DNA from 2 places in the Anaerobranca gottschalkii DSM 13577 genome. Region 1 is predicted to be linked to the other one. Evidence: riboswitches for the same ligand, from Rfam matches in the RefSeq annotation. Region 1 holds a riboswitch; the other holds the start of a gene.
What was found. A riboswitch is a leader RNA that binds a small molecule or an ion and turns the genes downstream of it on or off. The one in region 1 is predicted to bind S-adenosylmethionine.
Positions count from the first base shown of each region.

Region 2: another riboswitch for S-adenosylmethionine. It lies ahead of BMX60_RS11270 (methionine ABC transporter ATP-binding protein); the one in region 1 lies ahead of metK (methionine adenosyltransferase).

Region 1 is NZ_FOIF01000009.1:41,660-54,753, forward strand. Features, by position in the region: gene BMX60_RS04240 (polysaccharide deacetylase family protein) at 1-840, opposite strand, end outside; gene BMX60_RS04245 (YvrJ family protein) at 926-1,069, opposite strand; gene BMX60_RS04250 (DUF2922 domain-containing protein) at 1,273-1,485, opposite strand; gene BMX60_RS04255 (DUF1659 domain-containing protein) at 1,524-1,739, opposite strand; gene BMX60_RS04260 (sensor domain-containing diguanylate cyclase) at 1,856-3,538, opposite strand; gene BMX60_RS04265 (glycosyltransferase family 2 protein) at 3,733-4,194, opposite strand; gene BMX60_RS04270 (response regulator) at 4,253-4,918, opposite strand; gene BMX60_RS04275 (sensor histidine kinase) at 4,978-6,129, opposite strand; gene metK (methionine adenosyltransferase) at 6,342-7,526, opposite strand; SAM riboswitch class I at 7,608-7,695, opposite strand; gene BMX60_RS04285 (Cof-type HAD-IIB family hydrolase) at 7,835-8,623, shown strand; gene BMX60_RS04290 (GTPase) at 8,639-9,613, shown strand; gene BMX60_RS04295 (hypothetical protein) at 9,653-10,423, opposite strand; gene BMX60_RS04300 (M20 metallopeptidase family protein) at 10,494-11,675, opposite strand; gene BMX60_RS04305 (rubredoxin-like domain-containing protein) at 11,798-12,130, opposite strand; gene yedF (sulfurtransferase-like selenium metabolism protein YedF) at 12,276-12,842, opposite strand.
Region 2 is NZ_FOIF01000080.1:489-6,990, forward strand. Features, by position in the region: gene BMX60_RS11260 (MetQ/NlpA family ABC transporter substrate-binding protein) at 1-650, opposite strand, end outside; gene BMX60_RS11265 (methionine ABC transporter permease) at 669-1,319, opposite strand; gene BMX60_RS11270 (methionine ABC transporter ATP-binding protein) at 1,320-2,315, opposite strand; SAM riboswitch class I at 2,396-2,516, opposite strand; gene BMX60_RS11275 (FxsA family protein) at 2,591-2,980, opposite strand; gene pyk (pyruvate kinase) at 3,041-4,792, opposite strand; gene pfkA (6-phosphofructokinase) at 4,804-5,763, opposite strand; gene BMX60_RS11290 (hypothetical protein) at 5,862-6,047, opposite strand; partial or broken gene BMX60_RS11295 (UPF0236 family protein) at 6,249-6,502, opposite strand, start outside.

The DNA of each region.
Region 1 (13,094 bases):
CAGCCACTCTAAAATTTCAGGCAATGCCTTTAAAGTCAATTCCTTCCCTTCATGGAAAAGAATAATACTTCCTGCCTTTGTTTTTTCCTTAACCCTCCTGACTATTTCTTCAGAGCTTGTCGCCATCCAATCCCTTGTATCTACATCCCAAAGGATTATCCGATACTCTAATTTATAGGCTAATTCTAAGGTTTGCCGATTATAATCGCCGTAGGGAGGCCTAAAATAGCGATAAGTCATATAATCACCTAATATCCTTTCAGTTTTAGTTATTTCCTGTTCCCCCCTATCCCTACTTAATTTAGTAAAATAAGGGTGAGAATAGGAGTGATTAGCTATTTGGTGCCCCCTATCATAAATTTTCTTGACTAAATCCTCCCTTCCCTGTGCCCTTTGACCAATAAGGAAAAAAGTAGCTTTAACATCATATTGATCTAAAATCTCTAAAAGGGGAGATAATGTTGTAGCATTGGGACCATCATCAAAGGTTATTGCCACCCTTTTTTCCCTATTACTACCGGCATATATCACAGGTACTATAGGAGTTGGTGGTTTAGGAGGTCGTGGCGGAAGAGGTGGTGGCGGAAGGGGTGGTGGAGGTGGTTGTGGTATATAGATGGGAGGGGGGGCTATAGAAACACCTTCAATAGTATCTAAAGTTATAACTCCAACTACCCAATCTTCCCCTATCTTATATAGTATCTCTTGAACTGTTTCTCCTGGGGGTTCTATTGGAATTGGAGGGAGTGGCTTTTCTTCCATCGATCCTAACAAAATACCTATCATTAAAATATTCAAGAGGATAAATACCCGGTTAATGACAGAATAATCTTTGTCCAAAAAAATTCCCCCTTTACCTTTCATACTATTCAACATATGAAAAGTTAAGGGGTTTAGAACCTAAAAATCGACAATTTATCTAATTTTATTTAATCGATGCTATAGTTTCTGCTAAACGGTAAATACTGTTGGTTAGCTGTTCTAATCGGCTTTCTACCCGGACCAGTAAATATACCGTCACTGCAATAGGAAAGCCGAAATTAGCCACAGCATTTAGTATATTTTCCACAATCCCACCTCCTTTCACTTCATAAATAGACTTATCTATTTTTCGAAAAGGAAGAAGGGGAGAAACCTTCTTCCAAACTGAAGACAAACTATAGACAATACTACCATCAGCTGTGGTAATTAAACAAAGATACGATTAAGTTGAGGAGATAGATTTAAGAGCTGATTAGATAAAAGGAAGAAGGGGGAAAATCCCTTCTTCCTTTAAAAAATTTCTGTAACTTCTCTAGCCACTAAGCGGGCTGTTACCTTTTCCACTAAACTTCCGCCCGTTGAAGTAAAGACATCTTTAGCTATAATAGTATCCATAACACTCTGGACTTCACCACTATCTATTGGCTCTATTGGATCATTAAGGGATAAAGTTACTGTCCTTCCTTCTTGATTTCTAAAAACTAATTGTAAAGTTTTGCTCATCTAACTCCCCTCCTTTTCTAAATAATAGATTTAACAAACTAAACCAACTTACTTTGATCTATCCTCATCACATCTAAAAGAGGATAAATCTGTAATGAAGCTAAAGCTTCTGCCACTTCTTTTAGGGCTTCATTACTGGCATCTGTTTTAACTCTGTTAAAGGTACGGTTAATTTTAATACTGTTGCCTTCATCATCTACATCCCTTTCTAAAACCAGTATCAACCTAGAGTTTTCAATAATAGCCTGTGCCATACCTATCACCTCCTTTTCACACTACATAATGCATAGGGATAAGAAAATTACCACAGGAAAAATAAAAAAAACAAGATTTTATCCCCCGTTTAGGATAAATCTTGTTTTTTTATGTATTAATTAAGCAAATCCCTTTTATTATAAACTGAGACTTTATTTTTCCCAGTTTCTTTAGAGCCAACATACATAGTTCGGTCAGCTTTTCTCATTAAATCTAAATGGTCATCGGCATCGGTAGGATATTCTGCTATCCCAGCACTAAAACTTAAGAATTCCTCAATCCCTTCTTCGATAATTAGAGGGGTATTAGCTACTTCTTTTAAAATCCTTTTAGCCACCTTTTCAGCGGTAACTTTATCGGTATCGGGGAAAAGTATGACAAACTCATCTCCACCATACCTAAAGAGTACATCATATTTTCTTATATATTTTCTAAAAATAGATGCTAAGTCAATGAGAACTCTATTGCCCACTGTATGCCCATATGTATCGTTAATCCTTTTAAAATCATCTAAATCAATTACCATTAAACTGACCTTTGACCCTTCTAAAGCTGCCTTTTCTACTTCTTGCTGGATCCGCTGTTGAAAATAGCGGTAATTATATACTTTCGTTAAATCATCGATAATAGCTTTAGTTTCCATATCTTTAAAGGTTTTAGCATTAGCAAGGGCAACTGCCGCCTGGTTAGCCAATATTTCTAAAAGGAGTACTTCTGTTTTATTAAATGCCTTTTTCTTGTATTTAATTCCCGTTATAACTCCAATTAAATTTTCTCCTCTAATCATTGGAACAGCTAACAATGAATAAGACTGATCTAATGCATTGTTAAATATCCGGGAATCTTTGGCTGTATCCTCCACCAATACCGTTTGCTTACTTTGGGCACAATAACCAGTGGCTCCTTGACCTAGTTTTAAATTAGTTTTCTCCAAATAGTCCTTCATATCTCCTTTGCAATATACTGCTTTAAGTTCTTCATCTCCCTCTAACAAAAAAATATAAAGGGAGTTTAGTTCTAGCACTTGACTACAATGTTCTCCTACCTTTGATAAAGTTTTTTCAATATCTAAACTGGCATTAATTTCTGTAGTTATAGTATAAATACCATGAAGCTGTTCATTTAATCGGGCAACTTTTTTATATAACCGGAAAACATATGAAGAAGTAACTAAAGGAACAAAAATAATTACTATTGAAATGGGATCATAATTATACAGTCCCGCCATTATAATCCCTAAAGGTACTGTAATAAAATATGTTAATAAATCCCATTGAATATCGTGGAGTAAAATTTTAACAGTATAATTTCTATCTAACAAATGATAAAAGGTAGCTAAAATTACGTGGTTAATTACTATAATAGTAAATACCATTAGAAATAAAGGAATAATAGAATAATTATCAAATGCTTCCCAAGTTCCTCCAGAAATACTGAAAACATAGCCTCCAACTATAGTAGATGTAGAAACAATTCCCACATTAAATAAGGCATCAATTACTTTTCGTTTATCAAAAATAAGTTGAGTTAAGAGTATACCTAATGAAACAATCAAAACTGGTAAAAAAAGGTCTTGGAAAACATAAAAGGCACAGAGAATAAAGGCAAAAGCTAAAGACAAATGACCTTTAGCAAGGGGTATTGTCATTCTCTCTAATAAAGAAGACAATACTAAAAATAAAAGGATGAGACCAAAATTATCACTAGTAAATAGTTCTCTACTAGATATACCCCCTAAAGACAGTAAAATAATCCCTAAACCTGCCACCGCTCCTTTAAAAACTTTTTGTTTTCCCATAAAGCCCCCTCCAAAGTAAAGAAAAAACTAAAATATATTAAATTTTAGCATAAATTTTGCAAAATTACCATATCTTTTTTTCAAAAAAAAAAGACCCTGCTGAGGGGGGGGCAGGGCCGAGGGGTAGTGTATCACTTCAAGTAATATATTAGCAAAATTTGTCGAAAAAACAAGTATTTTGGGTACTATTTTTATTAAATTTTATTTAGTACTTTAGGACTAGCCGTTATATCTGAAAAATAAAACTTTATTGTTTTCTCTAATTCTGATAAAGTCAATTTATTTGTATCTAAGAGAATAATAACATCTCCATTACAGCTTTTTAGGAAATATTCTATAACGGAATTCCTTGAACTATCTAAAACTTTTAGAAAATAAAATTGTCTTGCTAATTTCCTTCCGATGTTTAAGGTTTGATCGGTAGAACCAAGATCGAAAATCACCACATCTACAGGACAAAGTAAATTTTCATCAAAATAACAAAGTGAAGCAATATATCTAATTATTTTCTCTAAATTTTCTTCCCAATTATAAACAAAAAGAACCATTGAGGTTTTAGGTCTAGTAATCTTTTTCCCCTTTATTAAACCAAAACTCCATTTTAATAAACTGAATAATCCAATTATAACCAACATCCATAGAATACTTTCTTTCATAAACAAATCACCCCTGCTTTACTATATGCAAGGGGTGGGCAAGTGTACCAAAAATTTATTATAAATGTACAAAACCTTCTTTTATTCCCTTTACCACTGCTTGCGTTCTATCGTAAACTCCAAGCTTTTTAAATACTCTACTGACATGATTTTTAACTGTTTTTTCACTGATGTTTAATTGATCACCAATTTCCTTGTTACTCCTTCCCTCTGCCATTAGTTGATAAACAACTAATTCCCTGTCAGTTAAATCATAAACATTTTCCACTATTACTTTACCATTACTTGAAGATTTTTTCCCTTTTTGTAGTTCTTTAAATAATTTTATAGTTAAAGATGGATGAATAAATGCATCTCCTGTGTAAACATTACGGATCCCTTCAACAATCTTTTCACCTTCTAAATCCTTTAACATATAGCCTTCAGCCCCAAATTTAATAGCCTCTAATATGTACTCATCCCCATCGTGGATTGTTAACATAATTACTTTTGTGCTAGGATAATTAGTTTTAATCCACTTTGTCGCTTCTATACCATTCATTTTAGGCATATTTATATCCATTAAAACAATATCCGGTCGGTATTTTTCCACCAATTTACAACCTTCTTCTCCATTTTCACCTTGACCTACTACTTCAAAATCCCTTTCAAAATCTAAGATTTTAATAATCCCTTGCCGTAAAAGTTTATGATCTTCCACCACTACAATTCTAATCTTCTCCATCTATATCCCCTCCACCTTTTTTACACATATGTAACCATGTGCTAAAATTTTTGTTAGTATTATTGTGAGTCTTTGTTATAAGGGATTTCCACAATAATCATTGTCCCTTGTCCTAAACCAGTCTTTATTTGGAATTTGCCTTTCAATAAACCAACCCTTTCTTTTATACCAATAATTCCATAACATTCAAGGGTAGGGTCAGCTAGATTTTCCTTTAATTCAAAACCAACTCCATTGTCTTTTATAATAATTTTAATATTGTTATTATCTACTTCCATTTTAACCATAGCTAAGGAAGCTTTACTATGTTTATATATATTTTGTAAAGCTTCTTGGATTATACGAAAAATAGTTACTTCTATCTCACTATCAAATCTCTGCTCTTTCCCAAATAACACAAATTCAACACGGATATTGTTTTTTTCACTAAAATCTTCACAATACCTTTTTAATGTAGTTATTAGCCCCAAATCATCTAATACCATAGGTCGCAATTGGTGAATTATCCGGCGAATTTCACCTAAGGTATCTCTAACTTTATTCTTTATATCGGTTAATTCTTCTTTAGCTTTTTGAGGATCAATACCTAACATCTTCTCAGCTATTTCGGTGCTTAAAATGATATCCGCTAAACTTTGTGCCGGCCCATCATGGATTTCTCTAGCCAACCTTTTCCTTTCTATCTCTTGAGCTTGAATAATTTTATATCCAATATCTTTTTGTTGCTTATATTCAGCGGCCTGTTGTGACATATTCTTAATATTTACCAACAAATAATCAAGGGCTACAGAAACGTGATTAATTAAATGTTCCGCCTTTTCCACCATTTTTTCTAAACTCCTAAGACGAATTTGTAGTTCATTCCTTTTTTCCAAAAGGTCTTTTTCCTTTTGTCGATATAAAATTAAGTCTAATTTTAATTGATGGGCATATTCATAGGCTTCTTGGATAGCTTTTTGATCATATATATTAAAATTTTTGCTAACCTCCATCAATCTAATCCTTGCTTTTTTTTCCTTTACTTCAGTTTCATCAACCAATTTTACTATTTTTTTTGCCTCTATTTCCATTTCCGAAAGGTTAGTTTTAACTTTATTCAATTCCATCCTTGCAGATTCAGAAATATCAAATATTGCTTCTTTACCTTGGGTAATACTTTCTATAATCTTGTCAGTTACATTATCTAGTAACTTTATATCTAAATTATCCAATTAAAACACCTCATTAAAAGGAAGTCTAAAGTTTATAATTCTACATTTTTCTACAATTTCCTGCATAAAACTTCTGAATAATTAGTTGTAAGGACTTATTTACTAATTAATGGTATCAAAAAAGCACATCTTATTGAATCAATATCCTAAATATAGATCATTATCTACCTAATTAGGAAAAGATCAAAAAAGATGTGCTTTAATTTCAAGTATTATTTAACTTTTTGAGCTAAAATTTCCGCCTTATCTGTTTGTTCCCATGGTACCTGGATGTCAGTTCTTCCAAAGTGACCATAAGCTGCAACTTGTTTATATATAGGTCTTCTCAAACCTAAATCCCTAATTATGGCACCAGGTCTTAAGTCAAAGGTTTCTTTAACAGCCTTCTCAATTTTCTCTACAGGCACTTTTTCTGTACCAAAGGTTTCCACCATTATTGAAACAGGTTTTGCTACACCAATGGCATATGCCAATTGTACTTCACACTTATCAGCTAAACCGGCTGCTACTACGTTTTTAGCTACATAACGGGCAGCGTAAGCAGCTGAGCGGTCTACTTTTGTTGGGTCTTTTCCAGAGAAAGCTCCTCCACCGTGTCTAGCATAACCACCATAGGTATCAACAATAATTTTTCTACCGGTTAACCCTGCATCCCCTTGTGGACCACCGATAACAAATCTACCGGTAGGGTTAATTAAAAATTTAGTATTTTCATCTAAAAACTCTGTAGGAATTACAGGTTTAACAACATGTTCAATGATATCTTTTTTTAGAGTTTCTAAAGAAACTTCAGGACTATGTTGAGTAGAGACAACTACAGTAGTAACTTTAGTTGGTTTACCATCAACATATTCCACTGTTACTTGAGTTTTTCCATCAGGACGTAAATAAGGTAATATATCAGATTTTCTCACTTCAGAAAGTCTTCTTGACATTTTATGGGCTAAAGAGATAGGCAATGGCATAAGCTCTGGAGTTTCATTACATGCAAACCCGAACATCATCCCTTGGTCTCCAGCCCCTATAGCATCGATATCTTCCATTTCACCTTCTTTTGCTTCTAAAGCTTTATCTACACCCATAGCTATATCTGGAGATTGCTCATCAATGGCAGTCAATACTGCACAAGTTTCAGAGTCAAAACCAAATTTTGCCCTTGTATAACCTATTTCCTTCACCGTTTCCCTTACAATTTTCGGAATATCCACATAGCACTCTGTGGTTATTTCTCCCGAAACCAATACTAATCCTGTTGAAACCATAGTTTCAGCTGCAACCCTCGCATTGGGGTCTTTTTCTAAAATGGCATCTAAGATAGCATCAGATATTTGGTCAGCAATTTTATCAGGATGCCCCTCAGTTACCGATTCAGAAGTAAATAAAAATCTGCGGCTCATATTGTTAACCTCCTTATATGTATAGAGTGGATTTTGTGCAATAAAAAACCCCTTCAATTTTAAATGAAGAGGGCTCAGCCTCTCTCATCTGCGGGAATTAGCACCGTGCTAAATTTTAGCCGGTTGCCGGGGTTCTTCGGGCCCGTCCCTCCACCTCTCTTGATAAGAGTTTTCTATTGTCATAACTAGTTTAATTAAAGATAACCCATTAGTCAAGCCCTTTTAAATATTTATTTTTTATAAATAAATTCACAAAAAATTAACATAATGATATAATAAATTTAAAATCTAAACATTAGGTGATGAAAATGTATAAAATGGCTGTATTTGATATTGATGGAACATTATTAAATTCCCAATCCCAAATCTCCAAGGAAAATTTAGAAGCTGTAAAAAAAGCTAAGGAATTAGGAATAAAAATAATATTGGCAACAGGAAAACACCATCTATCTGCCCAACCCCTTTATCAACTATTGGACTTAACAGATCCCCAAGTAAGTTGTAATGGTGCAATTATATATTGCCCTGAAAGTAAAAAAATTATTAAAACAAATCCTATCGATAAGGAAACATATTTAAGTACCTTAGAAAAATTAAAAGAATTTCCTTTTCCTTCCGTTGTTTATACTGCAAAAGGTTTTTATAGTACTTATTCACCAGAAGATCTAACGAAGATAATCCGAGTAGGTGAAAATAAAATAGAATATATTACCGATTATAGTAATTTAGAAGATGTAGCTAAAATACTCTTGGTATTGCCATATCACCTGAAAAGGGAAGAAAAATTAATTAGAGATATGGCTAATGAAAATATTTCCGTAGTTAGAACTTCAGAACATTTTTTAGAATTTGTCGCCCCTGCTAGTAATAAAGCTTTGGCAGTAAAATACATAGCTGATATGTATAATATATCAGAAAAAGAAATTATCGCCTTTGGAGATAGTGAAAATGATGTGGAAATGTTGAAAATGGCCGGGTTAGGGGTATGTATGGGAAATGGCAGTAAAATAGCCAAAGAAAATGCAGATGTAATAGTCAGTGATAATGATAAAAATGGTGTTAAAGAAGGCCTTTATAGGTTTGTAATCAATCGGTAGTTGGAGGTGGAATTAATGCCGGCAAATTTAACTCCCCAGTACTACGAAGCAGAAGAAGCCTATAAAAAAGCAACTACTATAGAAGAAAAAATTAGGGCATTACAAGAAATGTTAGCAGTTATTCCGAAACACAAGGGTACTGATAAGCTGCAAGGAGATATTAAGAAAAAAATCTCTAAACTTAAAAAGGAAGCAGAAAATAATTCAAAGGGGAAAAAGTCTGGCTTTGATCCCTTTAATATCGAAAAACAAGGGGCAGGGCAAGTTTTCGTATTAGGTTATCCCAATTGTGGTAAATCCGCCTTTGTCGGTGCATTAACCAATGCAAAAACCAATGTACAAGACTTTCCCTTCGCTACTCAACAACCTGTGGTAGGAATGATCCCCTTTGAAGAAGTCTATATTCAACTTATAGATACTCCACCTATAACGGAAGAGGGAATTCCAGGTAATTTTAGCAACGCCTTAAGACACTGTGATCTTATATTAGCTTTGGTAGATTTAAGTAGTGATAACTGTGTAGAGCAGCTACAAGGTATAATTGACAATTTAAAAAAGCGGAATTTATTAGTAGAAAACAAGTCACCTAAAACTTTTACTTTAGATGATATTATCTTTTTAGGGACAAAGTCTGACCACCCCACTTCTGCCGATAATCTTCAAATTATTTACGAGTTGATTTCCAATTGCCCTAAAATATTACCTATATCTATTTACTCAGAAGAACTAAAATCTTTACCAAAAGTCATATATGAAAAATTAAATGTTGTTAGAATATATACCAAAGCCCCAGGAAAAAAACCAGATTTTGAACGACCTTATATACTCAAAAAAGGGTCGACAGTAATGGATTTAGCCCTAGAAATCCACAAAGATATAGCCGCAAATTTAAAATCTGCTAGGGTTTGGGGTTCTGCAAAATTTCCTGGACAAAGTGTTGAACACACATACCTTTTAGCTGATAAAGATATTGTTGAATTATTAACATAATAAAGCATTAAAGCCGTCTAGGTTGCTAGACGGCTTAATTTATCTAACTGAAAACTCAATTATACTCCTTAACCTTAGTCCACTTTCATCTTCAATTCCATGTAATTCTATTTTATAATTTCCAGCTGCCCTTAAAGGAGGTATTTCTAAATTATAACTTTCACCTGATTCTAAGATAAAATCAACTCCATCACTATGCAAAGGGTCAGGCAATTGCATCCAATGGCCATTTTCATTTTTAATATATAATTTTAAACCTAATGTTTTATTAGTAAAAATCAAATTGTTCCAACGATCATTAGTTACTAAAATTTCAATTTTATCATTTGATCTAGGATGTTTTGTTAATAACTCAGTTTTAAAAGTTGGGTAGGGATAAATATAGAAAGTAGATTCTCCTTTAATCAAATTAACGTAATCTTCTCTATACCAGCCTTCAAAAACCACTTTATATTCCCCTTCTGTCAACAAATCATGATTTATCTTTATTTCAGTTTCTTCTTCTGGCAACAACATATGAATAGCAGGAATAAAATCTAGGGGAAGAATAATTTGCTGCCACATCCCGTTTCCTTCCCGCTTAAAGATATTTATACCATAATAGTTGTCAGGAAAAAGCAAATTTTGATTAGATTGATTTGTTAATTTAAAAACAATAGTTTCTTCTTTACCATAACGCCTTAATAAACTTTCTACTTTTAATTTAGGTTCCTCTACATTGGGGACATTAGAGGATAATTGAATTTTAGCAATAGTAAATACCGATATTGTAACTATGATTAATGTTGTAATCACTATTTTTTTATTCATTATAATCCTCCTTCCCCATTTTAGTTATACATTATATTAGACTTTATTTCTTACAAAAAGTTTCATTTTTCTACAAATTTGTTTCTAAAATTAGCTTACAAAAAGCTGCCGTTCCTTCCCACAATACTCCTTCATCAATATTGAATTTGGGATGGTGGTGGGGATAAACTATCCCTTTTTCTTCATTACCAGCCCCTAAGAAGAAAAAACAACCCGGTGCTTTGTTTAAAAAATAAGCCATATCCTCTCCACCCATAGTAGGTTTTTTCAAATTTATTATATCTTCTCTAGAAAATATTTCTATTAATTTTTTATTAACAAATTCTGTGACTTCTTTGTTATTTACCAGTGGTGGATAACCTGAAATAATTTCCACTTTAGCATAGCCACCATAACTTTTAGCTATTCCTTCCACTAACAATTCCAAACGGCTGAAGATTTCCTTTCCTGCTGCTTCTTCTAGGTATCTAATTGTCCCTGTCAAAAGAACCTCTTCTGGAATTATGTTAAAGGCAGTTCCTCCTTGAATTTTACCAAAGGAAATTACTGCAGTATCAGTAGGTGCTAAATTTCTACTTACTATGGACTGTACAGAAGTTATAATATTGCCGGCAATTAAGATAGGGTCAACAGCTTTTTGGGGCATTGCTCCATGTCCACCTCTACCCTTTATAGTAATTTTAAATTCTACTGTAGCAGCCATAATTGGATTATAGCTTAGCCCTATTTGCCCACCCTTTAATTCAGGAAAAATCAGTCCTATATGACAGCCATATATCCTTTGAAAAGGGTAATCCCTATATAAGCCATCGTCTAACATCCTTTTTGCTCCACCATAACCCTCTTCCCCAGGCTGAAAGATCAATAATAAATTATTTTTTAATTTATCTTTGTTATTGTATAAATATTTAGCTGCTCCTAATACCATGGCAATATGGGCATCATGGCCACAAGCATGGTTTTTCCCAGGATAAATAGATTTATATGGCAAGTCATTTTCTTCTTCCATCGGTAAACCATCGATATCAGCCCTCAAAGCTACTATAGGGTAATCAGAATCTACTTCCAAATATGCAATTACACCGGTTTTAGCATAACGCCTTAATTCTGAATAACCAATTTCCTTTAATATTTCCTCTATTTTAACAGCTGTTTCTTCTACATCAAATCCTACCCCAGGGTGTTGGTGAAACCACCTTCTCCAAGAAATTATTTCTTTTTCCAAAGCCTTAATTTCCTTTATTAAATCCATATAACCCCTCCATCAATGTTTATCAATAATTTAAATTTTACCATTAATTTATTATAAGAAAAATAAATCTTTAGTATCAAACTTCATCTTTAAATACAAAAAAGTGGCCTAGTGCCACTTTTTTAACCCCATTTACCTTTGTTAATATGGTTTTCTATTTCAGCTAATGCCGTTTGTTTGATAAATTCTGCCATTTCTAAGGTCTCAGTAAAGAGTTTTTTACAACCAGGATCTAAATTATCATCGATTCCTGCTTGGGCTAAATCTTGTAAGTCTTCCATAGTATTAACAAGTTCCCTTAATAATGAGTTAGTAAATCTTGATCTTTCTACCTTTTCTCTACTTTCTTCTACTAATTGGACAAATTTCTCTTGAGGAGCTCCGCATTTAGGACATTTTTCTGGTGCACCTTCACCATTATGAATATAGTTACATACTCCACATTTCCACATCATTAACCTCTCCTTTTCATTTTTATCTTCCTTTAGCAAGAAAGTTACTACTAATTATCAGCAACTAATAATTATTACTGATATTTGTATTATATAAAAAATCTGACAGATTTGCAAGGGATTTATAAAATATTTTTTAGAGAGAATTTTATATAGTTATTGTTTTATCATCGGTTAGGTTTTCCACTATATCATACATATTAGTAATCGTCCCTACTGCCAGCTGCTCTTTGACATTATAAAAGTCTAAACAAGTACCACAACTTAAAATTTCTGTTCCTTTACCTTCCATTATTTTTAAATCCTCAACTGTTTGAGAGCCTTTTAAGGCTAAAAAGACGCCGCTGTTTACCAACATAATTCTCTTAGGAGCTACTTCCCTTTGAGCTAATGTATAAATAAAAGCTTTCATCAGTCCTTCCCCTAACTTATCATCACCATATCCTAAATACCTAGTCTTAATTAAATAAGTACCTTGTAAATCTCCCCCCTTTATTTGCAATTCTTCTCCCCCTTTGCTAATAATAATTTCAAATTTACCGCCACTTTCTATAACTTCCGTTTGTAAACCTAATTTACTACATAATTTTAAAACATTTTCCTTAGCCACATCATTATCTACTATTGATTTAACAGGTAGCCCTTGCTCTATGGCTTTTTTAGTGTTAATTACCGGTTGTGGACAGGTTAATTTTGAATTGTCTACTATCTGCATAAAAAAACCTCCTAACTCAAAATTAGTAATTAACAATATTTTACCATAACATGCGTTTTAATCTTCATTCTGAAGTATAACATTATCTTATAAGATAACAGTTTGTAGACAAAGTCATTTTTTAAATGCTGTGGTAATTAAACATTCTAACAAAGTTTTGCGTCGAGATTTAAGGCTTCTATCTAAAAGGAAGAAGGGTACCGCTCTAATTCGCCATCCATGGCTCAATAGAGCTTTCGGAACGTCCTGTTC
Region 2 (6,502 bases), on a different contig from region 1:
GGATTACCGATAACTTCTTCGATAAACAATCCATCTTTAACTGGATTTAAATTGGCTAATAAAGCATAATTGGTATTGATTATACCTATCTCTAAATCTGGGAGCATATTAGCTATAAGGGCAGCATCTAATTCTACAATTTCAATATTCAAAGGATTTTCCACTATATCTCCTACTGTACCCCTTACTCCAACACCATCTGCCAATTTAATAATTCCAGCACTTTCAAGCAAGGCTAAAGCCCTTCCTAAGTTTGTCACATCATTAGGGACCCCTACTTTTCCCCCTTGAAATTCCTTTAAATCTGTAATTTTCTTTGAATATATTGCCATAGGTTCTAAATGTACTGGTACGACAGGGACGAGTTTTGTACCATTATCTTGGTTAAATCTTGTTAAATAAGGTAAGTGTTGAAAATAATTAGCATCTATATCTCCATCGTGAAGATTTAAGTTGGGTTGTACATAATCATTGTAAGGTATTATTTTTATATTAACACCTTTTTCAGCAAGGATAGGTTTAATAAATTCGAGAATTTCAGAATGGGGAACTTGAGTAGCTCCAATTTTAAATTGGTCTTCCTTAGAAGTTGAACAACCAGTAGATACAAGGATTAATATAACTAAAATTGAAAGTAAAACTTTTTTCACAAAAATCCCTCCAATATCTTAATTTATTTTAGTTTTATCGAATTTATTGGCTAGATAATTTCCTGTATGTTGTACTATTTGTACCAATACAACTAGAATCAATACAGTGCTATATAAAATAGTGGTATTTCTACCTTGATACCCATATCTTATTGCTAAATCACCTAACCCTTTGCCACCAACCAATCCAGCCATAGCGGAATAACTGATAAGGTTAACGGTAGTTATGGTAATCCCCCTAATTAATGCTGACCTCCCCTCCCTTAAAATTATCTTAAATAGGACATAGGATTTACTTCCTCCCATAGCTAATCCTGCTTCTACCACTCCCCAAGGCACCTCTTTTAAAGCCGTTTCAGTTACCCTTGCTACAAAAGGCGTAGCAGCTAGTGTTAAAGGTACTATGGATGCAGTTGTACCTATTGCTGTCCCAACAATTAATCTAGTTAAAGGAATAATGGCTACCAATAAAATAATAAAAGGGACTGATCTTAAAATATTGATAATAAAAGATAAACTATTTTTTAAATAGGGATTTTCTAAAATATGACCTTCATCTGTAACTACTAAAATTAAACCTAATGGTATTCCAGCTAAGCTGGCAAAAAATACTGAAACAAAGACCATATACAAAGTTTGTAATGTAGCCTCTAATAATATATCCACCATTTACAAGACCTCCACCATCACTTCATTTTCTTTTAAGTACTCTAGAAATTGCCCTTGAAGCCCTTCTTCACCCTTTAGTTCAACCAGTAGTCTACCAAATTTTTTGCTATTAATATCTTCTATAGAACCCTTTAAAATGTTTAATTCTACCCCTTGAACTTTCCTTAACCCTCTACTAATTATAGGTTGAGTAGCTTCTTCCCCTTTAAATTGTAGGTTCAAGTATTTAACTCCATTACTTACATATAATTCTTTTTGCTCAACAAAAGGATCCTCTAATAAAAGTTCTTTTGTAGCATCACTTTGGGGGTTAGTAAAAACTTCAAAAACTTCTCCCTTTTCTACTAACTCTCCCCCACTGATCACTGCCACTTTATGACACAAATTTTTTATAACACCCATATCGTGGGTAATTATTACTGTTGTTAAACTAAACTTTTGGTTTATTTCCTTTAACAAATTTAAAATAGATTTTGTTGTTACTGGGTCTAAAGCCGATGTTGGTTCATCACAAAGGAGAATTTTGGGATTATTTGCTAAAGCTCTGGCAATACCTACCCGTTGCTTTTGTCCTCCACTTAGTTGGCTTGGATAACTTTCAGCCTTTTCCTCTAATCCCACAAGTTTTAATAAATCCATCACCCTATCTTTTCTATCCTTTTTTTTCGCTATTTTAAGGGGAAGTTCCACATTTTCATAAACAGTTAATGAAGACAATAAATTAAAGTTTTGAAAAATCATTCCTATTTCTCTTCTTATTTCTCTAAGCTCCTTTTCTTTAAATTTCACTATATTTTTTCCATCAATCTCTACTGTTCCTGAATCTGGTGGTTCTAATAAATTTAAAGTTCTAATTAATGTACTTTTGCCTGCACCACTTAAACCGATAATCCCATAAATCTCCCCTTTTTCGACCTTTAGGTTAATATTTTTTAATGCCTGAATCCGCTCTTTACCATTGGGGTAAGTTTTATTTAAGTTTTTAACTTCCAACACAATTAACCACTCTCCATCTAAAAAAATAATTAAAAATGCCCCTTTCTTAACAGAAAGAGGCACGCAGGAAAAAGCGTATCCTCTTATCTGTCAGACAATTGTTGTCTGCAGGAATTGGCACCGCTGACCTTTCCATGTTTAAAATGGAAAGCGGGTTGCCGGGCTTCATTGGGCCAGTCCCTCCACCTCTCTGGATAAGAGTGCTTTAATATTCAATTTTTACTTTTAATACTTTACCATGATAAAGATAAATTGTCAATAAGGAAATTAAATTTTTATCTTCTATATATAAAAATATTTCCTGATTGGATCATCCTTTGCAGTTTTTTTATGGCATATTCTTTATACTTTTTCCGTGTTATGGGAAATAGTAGGCTAAATCCCAAAGCATCGGTTAGTAAACCAGGGGTTAATAAAAAAGCTCCTCCTATTAAAATAAATAAACCATCTAACAAATTGTGGGCAGGCATTTGTCCCGATGATAAAGCAAATAGGGTATCTTTTAATACCTTTAACCCTTGGTATTTAGCTAAAATTACCCCTAAAAATCCTGTAAGGGCGACAATTAAAACAGTAGTACCTCCCCCAATGTATTCTGCTACCCTAAATAAAAGGTATAGTTCTACTAACGGAACTAAGGTGAACAGTAAAATTAATTTTGCCATTTTTTCACCACCTCGACTTTATAAAAAATGCTGGGTACACAATTCCCCAGCATTTTCTTTTTATTTTACTGTAGCATGACCTCTGTATACTAAACCCCTTTGAGGATCAACTGTTACTTCTTCTCCATCTTTTAACAATGATGTAGCACCACTGGCTCCTACAACAACTGGGATACCTTTAGAAAGTCCTACAATTGCCGTTGTAGATGTAAGTCCAGCTTCTTCAGCGACAATAGCTTTAATTCCTTCTAAATTAGGCACTAAATCACTGTCAGTAGCGTTTGTCACTAAAATATCTCCTTGACCTTTTTTATTAATTAATTCTTTTGCAGTTTTAGCTACAATAACTTTTCCTTGAACAGAATTATTACCAATTCCTGTTCCTTTTACAATTACATCTCCCACAACATGAACTTTTAGAAGATTAGTAGTTCCAGCAATACCAACAGGTACTCCAGCAGTTATAACAACTAAGTCTCCGTCTTTAATATAACCCTGTTCTAGTGAAGTTCTAATAGCTTCTGCTATCATATCATCAGTGTTATCTGTTTGCTGGCCTAATACAGGGAATACTCCCCAAGATAAAACTAATTTTCTTACAACCCTTTCATCGGGAGTTACTGCAATAATTGGGCATTTTGGTCTATACTTGGATACCATTTTAGCAGTAAACCCTGATTGGGTAGAAGTGATTATTGCGGAAGCTCCTAAACTTTGGGCAGTATTACATGTTGCACTACTGATAGAATCTGTAATAGAAGCTTTAGGAGTAAAAGTCTTTTTACCTAAAATCTCTTCATATCTTACAGCTTGTTCTGCCCTTTCAGCAATTTGTGCCATTGTTTTTACTGCTTCTTCAGGGTACTTACCAGCTGCCGTTTCCCCTGAAAGCATAATAGCATCGGTTCCATCAAAAATAGCATTAGCAACGTCACTAGCTTCTGCCCTAGTTGGTCTTGGATTTCTAATCATAGAATCAAGCATTTGGGTTGCAGTGATTACAGGTTTACCAGCTTTATTACATTTTTCTATCATTAATTTTTGAGCTAATGGCACTTCTTCAACGGGAATTTCTACACCTAAATCTCCCCTTGCAACCATTAAACCATCACTTACTTTTAGTATTTCATCTAGATTATCTAATCCTTCTTGGTTTTCAATTTTAGAAATAATATGGATATCACTATTGTTTTCTTCTAAAACCCTACGAATAGCTAAAACATCGGAAGCTTTTCTGATGAAAGAAGCGGCGATAAAGTCAACTCCCTGTTCAATTCCAAACTTAATATCATTTAAGTCTTTTTCAGACATTGCTGGTAGAGAAACGGAAACTCCAGGAACATTTACCCCTTTTTTATCACTTAAAGGACCGCCATTTAATACTTTACATTTAATATCTGTATTAGTAGTTTCTAGAACTTCTAAAGCAATTAAACCGTCATCTAATAAAATACGATCACCTTTCTTTACATCTTTAGGTAGCCCTTCGTATGTAATAGCTACTTTAGTTTGGTCACCTAAAATATCTTCTGTTGTTAAAGTGAAGATATCTCCTTCATTTAATTGGATTTTTCCTTGGGCAAATTTCTTAACCCTTATTTCAGGTCCTTTTGTATCTAATAAAATTGCGACGTTTTTATTTAATTCCTTTGCTACTTGACGTATAGTAGCAATTCTCTTCCCATGTTCTTCATAATCGCCATGGGAAAAATTTAACCTTGCAACATTCATACCAGCTAAAATTAGTTTTTTCAACATTTCTGGTGATTCACTGGCAGGCCCAATTGTGCATACAATCTTTGTTCTTCTCATAATTTTCCTCCTTAAATTGAAAGTACTTTTGCTAATTCATACATCTCTTTGTCAAGGGTATGTTTTTGTTTTAAAGCTTCATCAATATCTGTGGCTACAATTTTATTGTTAACAATCCCCACCATTTTTCCACCTTCATTAGCCATTAACAAATCTACAGCTTTAGCAGCTAAACGGCTGGCTAGAATTCTATCAAAGGATGTTGGTGATCCTCCCCTTTGAATATGCCCTAAAACGATAACCCTAGTATCAAAGCCAGTTCTTTCTTCAATTATTTTACCTATTTCAAAGCCACTGGCAACACCTTCAGCTACCACAATGATACTGTGGAGTTTACCCCTTTTTTGACCTTGTAAAAGTCTATGGATTACCACATCTAAGTTAGTCTCAATTTCTGGGATTAAAATAGATTCTGCTCCACCAGCTAAACCCGCTGCCAAAGCGATATCTCCTGCATCACGGCCCATTACTTCTACAACAAAGGTTCTTTCATGGGATGTAGCAGTATCTCTTATTTTGTTAATAGCATCAATGGCAGTATTAACTGCAGTATCAAAACCAATACAATAATCTGTGCATGGAATGTCATTATCAATGGTTCCTGGAATACCAATGGTAGGAATCCCTAGATTAGATAAGGCTTTAGCGCCCATAAAAGAACCATCTCCACCAATTACAATGATTCCATCGATTCCTTTGGCCTTTAAAAGTTCCGCTGCTTCTTGCTGAACTTTAGGATTTTTGAATTCTGGGCATCTAGCAGTTCTTAAAATTGTTCCTCCTCTGTGAATAATATCTGCCACTGAACTCAATTCCATTCGCTCAAATTCTCCACTTATCAAACCAGCATATCCTCTTTTAATTCCGTAAACCTCTAAACCGTGGAAAATACCTTTTCTAACCACTGCTCTAACAGCAGCATTCATACCTGGTGCATCGCCACCACTGGTCATTACTGCTATCCTTTTCATTATTCTTACCTCCTTATCCCCTGGACATTTTTTGTCCCATAGGGACTAAAATGTTTCTTTTTATATTTTAGCATTTATATTAAGAAGTTCAAGTACTTTTAGATAATATGTGATAAAAATTCCACCACATCTGGCGCTTCAGAGCTAGGAACCAAAATCTCAACTTGCCCTTTCTTATTTTTTGATAATTCCCTCAGTTGAACCATGAACCCTTCTTGGGAAAGCTTATCCTTTATTTTCTCTGCTAATATCTCATCTTTAGCTATATATACTACTTTCCACACTGCAATATTTCCACCTTTCATCTTTCATTATTTTTTACTATTATCTTTTATTATAAACCTATTACTTATTTTACTATAACCTTTTAATACTTCACTACTTTATTTTATCTTTTCCAAGATGGCTTGTTAATATCTCTCCTTTTTCTGATAGTGTCAACTTTTTATAGGATATTTATAAATTGATGACCACTCTATTTTGGTTTATAAATTAAATGTTCCATTATGCATATCTTTCAAACATTTAAACATTGGTATGACTTTACCTTTGCTTAATATAGGTACATTATTTAATAGTTCACGTGCCTTGGTATAGGTATTTTTGATCTTTAGGACAATATTTTTTTCCAGGCTATAGCTTTTCTTTGCTTCTGATTTTAAATGTTTAAGTGTAATTTTGCCACCACTACTTAAATATGCTCGTAACTCAGCCATTGCCCGCAGTCCTTCACGACTCC